DNA from 2 places in the Oleiphilus sp. HI0086 genome. Region 1 is predicted to be linked to the other one. Evidence: predicted binding sites of a transcription regulator. Region 1 holds the regulator's gene; the other holds the start of a gene.
The links. The regulator sigma-54, encoded in region 1, starts transcription at its own class of promoters, with help from an activator protein. The targets are predictions, from matches to a motif close to TGGCACNNNNNTTGCTNT.
Positions count from the first base shown of each region.

Region 1 (4,187 bases):
TTGTTAATAATTTCGATTTGTTCTGAAAGCATGGATGTTCTACTAAGCTAATGAAAAGAGGGTAGTTTATTACGTTTTGTGAGGTGAAGGTAGCTCTTTGTGGCGAATTTGGACATTATCAAATTGCGACTTGAAGTGCGCACCAAGCTGTTCGCTAATATAGACCGATCTGTGATGGCCGCCGGTACAGCCGATCGCGATAGTCATGTAGCTACGGTTTGATGCTTTGAATTGAGGAAGCCATTTACTGAGAAAGTTAATGATATCTTCCTTCATTAGTATGGATTCGGGTTGGGCGTTCATGAAGTCTACGACGGGCTTATCTAATCCACTAAAAGTACGAAGGTTTGGGTCCCAGTATGGGTTTGGCAAACAGCGAACGTCGAATACGTAATCTGCATCGCTAGGAACACCATTTTTGAAACCAAATGATTGAAAGAGTATGGCGAGCTCTTGCTCTCGTTTGCCTGTCACTCTAAGTTTTATGAGGTCTCTTAACTCGTATAGGGTTAGTTTCGTAGTGTCGACAGTCAGGTCAGCTTTTAGTGCCAGCTGGTCGAGAAGCGTTCTTTCGGTTTCAATCGCTTCGGTGAGTGAGTGTGTTGTGCTGCTAAGTGGGTGTTTGCGTCGAGTATCGTGAAAGCGCTTTAGGAGCGTCTCACTTTGTGCGTCAAGAAAAATGATATCGACATCAATCTCCATCTGCTTTAGCTTCTCGTAAACTTGGGGGAATGCTTCTATTCCACCCTGCAGATTTCTAGCATCGATACTGATCGAAACGTTACTTAACCTTGTATCTTTACCTTGTAGTGATTGTTTACCAAGGTTTAGTAAAAGCCCAACCGGTAAATTATCAATGCAGTAATACCCCATGTCTTCAAGGACGTGAAGGGCCGTGCTTTTTCCGGAACCGGATCTGCCACTGACAATAACGAGCTTCATAAGAAGTTCCTAGCAATTTTGAGCTTCTAAGGTTTGTAGGTCTTAAGCAATTATTTTCTGATAAAGTTCAGTGCCTGTAGCAGATTCCCTTAAACTATCGCAAAAAGCAGTGTTGTTGAACTTCTCTGCAATTTGACTTAAAAGATCCAGGTGCTCGCTCGTCGCCTCGGAGGGGACAAGTAAAACGAAAAGAATATCAACGTCTTCGTTATCTATCGAGTCAAAAGGTATCTTTTTTTCAAGTGTAAATAGACAACCAATAACTTGTTTGCAGTTTTCCAGTCTGCTGTGGGGAATGGCAATTCCTTGCCCAACTCCCGTGCTTCCCAGTCGTTCACGAGAAATAAGGTTGTCAAATATTTCAGTTTCATCAAGATGAGGAAATTGTTTTGAGACCAGGTGTGCAGCCTGTTGAAGAACTTTTTTCTTGCTACCACCGGGCAAACCGCGTTGGGTTAGCTCCGGTGACAAGATGGCCTCGATAGTAATTTTATTTTCAGACATTTTTCGACTCTAAAGATCGCTAATAACTAGCGTGCTGCTGCGCCGTGTGCGCGGTCAACTTTCTTTTCCTTGTGCTTAAGAATTTGACGGTCTAGCTTATCAACTAGCTGGTCGATAGCGGCATACATGTCGTCGTTCTCGGCGTGGCCGTGGATATCTGCACCAGCGATATGTAGCGTTGATTCAGCAATATGTGCTTGTTTCGATACAGAAAGGGTTACCTGTACGTTGCTAATGCCGCCAATATGGCGCTCTAGCTTTTGCAATTTGGTTTTCACATATTCTTTAAGTGCATCAGTTAAATCTACATGATGGCCAGTGATATTTAATTGCATAGTATTCTCCTATCATCGTTATTTTTAGCGAGAGTTGAATATTGACTCACTTTTCGCTTATCAAATCAACTTGCTGCAGGCAGCAAGTTATCAAATATTGTATTAAACCAATCTTTTTCTTTCGTTCGATGGGGGGATCGACATCGCTTCGCGGTATTTTGCGATAGTGCGGCGGGCGACGTTAATTCCTTGCTCTTTCAACAAGTCGGCAATCTTGCTATCGCTAAGAGGTTTTTTAGGGTTTTCTGCTGATATTAACTTCTTAATAATTGCGCGAATCGCTGTTGACGAGCACTCTCCGCCAGTAGTTGTGCTGACGTGGCTTGAGAAAAAGTATTTGAGTTCAAATATGCCTCGTGGCGTATGCATGTACTTTTGTGTTGTCACACGAGATATGGTGGACTCATGCATTTCTACCGCTTCAGCAATATCATGTAAAATCAGCGGCTTCATCGCTTCATCACCATAGTCAAGGAAGCCTTGTTGGTGAGCTACTATCTTACTTGCCACTTTTAGAAGCGTCTCGTTACGACTTTGTAGGCTTTTAATAAACCACTTTGCTTCTTGAAGTTGATCCTTCATAAAGGTGTTGTCGTTACTGGAGTCAGCTCTCTTTATAAACGAAGCATAATTTGCATTGACCCTTATTTTTGGCGCAATCTCTGGGTTGAGCTCAACTTTCCAGCGTCCTTTTTCTTTCTTTACGACGACATCTGGCACAATGTACTCAGGCTCGGAAGAAGCAATGGATTCACCTGGTTTAGGGTTCAAAGACTGAATTAGAGAGATAACCTCTTTCAGTTCATGCTCTTTAAGGCGGCTGCGTCGCATTAGTTGAGCGTAGTCTCTTGATCCTAATAAGTTCAGGTAGTGGCTGATTACAAGCTTTGCTTGTGGTAGCCAGGGCGTATCTTTTGGTAGCTGGCGTAACTGTAGCAGCAAACAGTCGGGCAGGTCTTTGGCAAATACCCCAGGTGGATCAAAGTGCTGCACGCGTTTTAAGACGGCTTCAACTTCATCTAATTCAACCGGGTCTTCGTCATCTGAGTTGTGCAGCCCCTCGTGTATCTCTTCAACGGTATTCGTTAGGTAGCCGTCTGTATCAGTTGCGTCGATTAATGACATCGCAATGTATCGGTCGCGATCAGACATGGGGGTAAGGTTAAGTTGCCAATCTAGATGATCTGCAAGAGACTCGGTAGCAGCGTTTCTTTGTTCGAAGGCATTGTTGTCATCTTCGGGAGCGGGACCACTGGGCGCATTGTTTGTATATATGTCATCCCAAGCCGTATCAACAGGCAGATCTTCCGGTATAGTATCTGACCACTCTTCACTAGGCGTGTCGGCTTCATTGCTAGCAGGTGCTTCGCTCGAACTGGTGTCTGTACTACTGCTTTGTTGGTTGTCCTGAGAGGCGTACTCGTTGCCATCATTTTGATGACTTTCATTCTGATTTTCTTGTTTATCACTTGTATTTCCAGGCTCGTTGTTATCGTCCTGGAGTTCGAGCATAGGATTAGATTCCAATGCTTCTTGTATTTCGTTTTGAAGGTCAAGAGTCGACAATTGTAGCAAGCGGATTGCTTGCTGCAATTGAGGTGTCATTGTCAGTTGTTGACCGAGCTTTAATTGGAGAGAAACCTTCATGTTCATGAGGATGTCACCAACTTAAGACTTAAATTTTGAATCATGTATTGTCGCTTATTATATTTTGCGGAAATGGTCGCTGTGAATAAACGTATTTATATTTACTTCATTTACACAAGTGTAGTGCGAAGATAGCAAAGTGTGAAACAAATAAAAGTATATTTACGTTACCAGCCTACAAATAATTGTTTTAGATCAAGTTATCGTCTTGTTGACGTGAAAATTGCATGCTACTCATTTCTAAGCTGAAAGTCATGCTTAATTGTTTGTATATGCTGTTCGAATCGAATGCTATGAACTAGCCACTGGCTTATAATTTGAATTGATTGCCCAAGTAGACTTGTTTGACCTTTTCATTATTCAGAATGTCTTCAGCACTTCCTGAAGCAATGATATGGCCATCACCAACAATATAGGCTTTTTCACAAATATCCAGCGTTTCTCTAACGTTGTGATCGGTTATGAGTACGCCGATATTTTTACTTTTAAGGTGAGAGACGATTGACTTGATGTCGTTGACCGATATTGGGTCGACACCTGCGAAGGGCTCATCGAGTAGAATGAAGTCAGGCTCCATTGCTAAAGCTCTGGCTATTTCCACTCGCCTACGTTCACCGCCTGACAAGGCCATGCCAAGACTATCTTTGATGTGAGTGATGTGAAACTCTTCGAGTAAGGCTTCCATTCTTTGTCGCCTTTCGCTGCGAGAAAGATCTTTTCTAATCTCTAGTACCGCCAGGATATTGTCTCGAACACTTA
Region 1 is NZ_LWFZ01000918.1:5,149-9,335, reverse strand. It holds gene A3756_RS16575 (HPr family phosphocarrier protein) at 1-32, opposite strand, end outside; gene rapZ (RNase adapter RapZ) at 70-942, opposite strand; gene ptsN (PTS IIA-like nitrogen regulatory protein PtsN) at 985-1,446, opposite strand; gene raiA (ribosome-associated translation inhibitor RaiA) at 1,473-1,781, opposite strand; gene A3756_RS16555 (RNA polymerase factor sigma-54) at 1,884-3,428, opposite strand; gene lptB (LPS export ABC transporter ATP-binding protein) at 3,739-4,187, opposite strand, start outside.

Region 2 (4,187 bases), on a different contig from region 1:
GCACAATGATCATTGATTTATTTGCATGAACGCTGCCTTCAGAAGTGTTGGCAAGTAAACAAATCCAATCACCTTGCGTCGCATTCGTGATCCACATCTTACTGCCATTGATAAGGTAGTCATCACCGTCACTTTTAGCGGTCGTTTTTAAACCTGCAACATCTGAACCTGCCCCAGCTTCACTAACCCCGATACAAGCAACCATATCTCCAGCGATGGCTGGCGCCAAAAAATCACGTTTTAACTCATCACTACCAAAACGAGCCAAAGCAGGCGTGGCCATGTCTGTTTGCACACCAATCGCCATGGGCAAGGAACCACCATAGGCTCGGCCAATTTCCTCAGCAAACACCAGGTTATAACTATAATCTAAACCTGCACCACCATTCGCTTCGGGTTTATGTATACCCAACAAGCCCAGGTCACCCATTTTCTTGAATAGTGAATGTAAAGGCGCTTTGCCTGCCTGCTCCCACTCATCAACAAAAGGGTCCATTTCCTGATCAACAAAGGCTCGCACTGTTTTGCGTAAGGCTTCATGTTCAGACGTGAATTTCATGCTCATCTCCAATATAAGATCTAACTAACGCAATCTTAAGAATCGAAGACAAAAAGAAACAGCGTGACTCAGGTCATATAAATGGCCAAACGGGCCATAAAGGTAAATAATACCCCAATATATTCCGGAGATTATGATGCTAAAACATGTCACGCTTTATGCCTGCGAGAATGCAATGGGCTTAAGTTTAGGTCTTAGTCATGATGTATTTGCCTTTGCCTCCATGCTACAAAAAAAGCTTTTGGGCGAGGCTATATCTATCTCGCTAGTTACCTTAGATGGCAAAGCTATTTCATCATTCAGCGGCTTAAGCATTACACCTGATCAGGCACTAGGCGATATCAAACATACAGACCTGGTCATTCTTCATGGAATCTGGGGTGACATGGAAGCGCTGCTAATCGATCAGCGCCCCTTATACCCAAAGCTTAGGGAGTGGCACGAGCAAGGTATCCCGATTATGGCTGCGACAACCGGTTCCTACTTTCTGGCAGAGGCCGGGCTCTTGGATGAGCGAATCTGTACCACGCATTGGCATAAGCAAGAAGAATTCGCACAGAAGTACCCCAAAATCGATCTTCGCCCCGATCGTTTTATTACCGCTACCGGGGAACTGTATTGCTCTGCAGGAATGAATGCAGCCATGGAGATCATGATCTATCTGCTTTCACGCTTATCCTGCACTGAGGTTGGCGAAGCCGTAGAAAGTACTTTTTTGGTCGATTTCAGACGAGCCTACTCCGGCGAATTTGCCTCCATTGGTAAACAAACCTACCATCAAGACGACGCTATTCTCTCTATCCAGCAGTGGCTTGAAATCCACTTCATTGAGCCCCTTTCTATCGAGCAACTTGCCACAAAAGCAAATATGAGTGTACGCACCTTTAAACGTCGCTTTAAAGAAGCAACGGGCGAATCACCTCTTAGCTATATTCAACACTTAAAAATTGAGCAGGGAAAAGAGCACCTCAAACATAGTGATCAAAGTGTCGCAGAAATATCATGGAAGGTTGGTTATCAAGACCCTGGCCACTTCAATCGTTTATTTCAGCGAAAATATGGCCTAAGCCCCGCCGCTTGGCGTAAGAAGCTACGATAAATTTTGCTCACTACAATCAGCTAGACAAGTCCCTTGATTCAGCAGTGCCTTAGGACAGGGCTCTCTCTTCGAAACAAGCCTTTCAGTGCACACTAATAAGGCCCTCACTGATAGATCACACGCATAGGTTTTAGCTAATCTATTGAATAATAATAACAATTTCCAATGGCATAGCGCTTGCAAAAGCCCTTTATGAAATTTATTCCTCAGCTCAAACCTGACGCTGACCAACACAGTAAATAAAGGTGATTGTGATGAAGAAAGAAGAAGTGATCGAAGCAATTGTATTAGCTAAAAAATCTAAAGAACTTACCTGGGAAGGTATGGCAGAAGAAGTCGGCATGGGCTCAGTATGGCTCACCTCAGCTTGTCTGGGCATGAATAGTATGCCCGAGGACGTTGCAGATAAGGTTTGTGCCTTACTTGATTTACCGGACGAAGCAAAGCCTGCATTGATGGAATACCCGACTAAAACCTGGGATCAATCCATTCCTCAAGACCCTTTAATTTATCGGCTATATGAAATTGTCGGTGTCTACGGCGATACGCTAAAAGAAGTAATACAAGAAAAGTTTGGCGACGGCATCATGAGCGCAATTGACTTCAGTATGGATGTTGAAAAAGAAGAGAACCCGAAAGGTGATCGCGTCGTCTTAACCATGAATGGTAAGTTCTTACCCTACAAAGCCTGGTAGCTTAATCGAGTACGAGGCCAGAGCTTCGTACTCACTTTTATTTATTGTTTTTACTTAATAATTTCTCGAACCCTATTTAAACAATTTTTAGTTCTCTATGAATGACAGTAGGCTGGACCGTCTTAGCCTAAGAGGACCTTTAACCCGATCAATATCAAAATCGTCCCACCTAACACTTCAGCTCGACTTTCGAGCCAAGTGCCTGTTTTCTCGCCAAGGTAGACTCCGGCAAAGCTAAATAGTGCAGTGGTTATAGCTATGAAAGCACAGGCTAGAAATCCGTTAACGTTCAGCAAAGTCAAGGAAAAGCCCGCCGCCATTGCGTCGATACTGGTGGCAATACCTAGAATGAACATAGCACGATGACTTATATGAGAAGGGACATTCTCTTCACCAGTAATAAGCGCTTCATAGATCATCTTAATACCAATAATCAAAAGCAATATAAACGATACCCAGGGAGCATAGGTTTCAGCAAAAACGAGAACACCTTTACCTCCTATAAAACCAATAAGGGGCATAAGGCCCTGAAAAAGGCCGAAGTAAATAGCGCACATTGTGGCAAGCTTTAGTGTGCCGACCGTTTTTTTTGAACCTAAACCAATAGACACAGCAAACGCATCCATACTTAACGCGATTGCCAGAAGTAACAATGCCAACAAAACGAACCCTTAGTTCAACTATATTTGGGTTGAGAAGTATACAAAACCTAGATGTTAGTGTGTTAAATGGATTTCTCAACGGGATTTATATTTCTTGTTTCTATGGTCGAAACTTTACCGGGCTGTGCATTCCCGCTTGGTAATGACCCGGAATATTGCAGGCAGCCTCTACTTCCCAAGCTTCTTCGAATGTCCAGATGAGCGTTTCGGTTTTTCCAGGTGCGACAGTAATGGCATTACCACCCGGACCGTGATGCATATTCGGGTTATTCATCATCATTTTCCCGTGCTCCATATGCTCATCCTTAGTACCAATGGCGAACTCATGCGGCACTGCGCCTTTGTTGGAGATCACAAACTTAATGGTTTCACCATTTTTAATATTGAACGGTTTATGGACAAAGCGCATCGCATCGTTCGCTTCAACATTTATCACTCGGTCTACATCATTTTCTTGTCCAGGATTACCCGCCAATGACCCGCCATGGTGTCCACCATGAGCGCCATGTTCCTCTCCATGATGTCCGCCATGCATACCTTCCTTCATTTCACCGCCCATGTGACCGTGGCCTCCTGTATCGCCCATATGCTTTTCTTGCATCATTTTGTGGTGATCGTGCTGGCCATCTCCCGCTGACATATGGTTCTCGCCATGCATATGGCCTGTGCCATCATCATGACTATGATTTGCGCATGCAGCTGTGATTAGGATTGCGCTGATAGCTGCAAAGCCAGTTATTGATTTCGTTAGTGATAGTTTCATTTTCATTATCCTTTCTGTGTTTATTTTGATAGTTGTGAATCGTTTTCTGTGAGGTCACTGTTCTCTTTTTTGAGCGTTACCTGTTTCCACACATAAAAAATCGCGGGAATTAACATCAAACTCAAGGCCAAGGTGCTGATCATGCCGCCAATCATGGGCCCTGCAATACGCTGCATTACTTCAGAACCTGTGCCCGTTCCCATCATGATTGGAATTAAACCGACCATCAGAGAGAGAACCGTCATCAAGATGGGGCGCACCCGCAGCCCGGCTCCCTGCATGACAGATTCACGAATATCTTCCTTCGTTAACAAACGCATATCTCGCTTGGCGTTTTCAATGGTGGCTTGATAGGATTGATTTAAATAAACCAACATCAGTACGCCGATCTCAACAGCCACACCTGCGA
Region 2 is NZ_LWFZ01001203.1:6,255-10,441, reverse strand. It holds gene A3756_RS20890 (acyl-CoA dehydrogenase family protein) at 1-559, opposite strand, end outside; gene A3756_RS20885 (GlxA family transcriptional regulator) at 693-1,658, shown strand; gene cynS (cyanase) at 1,913-2,353, shown strand; gene A3756_RS20875 (manganese efflux pump MntP family protein) at 2,476-3,012, opposite strand; gene A3756_RS20870 (plastocyanin/azurin family copper-binding protein) at 3,116-3,778, opposite strand; gene A3756_RS20865 (efflux RND transporter permease subunit) at 3,799-4,187, opposite strand, start outside.
Region 2: cynS (cyanase) is a predicted target of sigma-54. The motif match lies at 1,825-1,842, and genes of this name have one in related genera.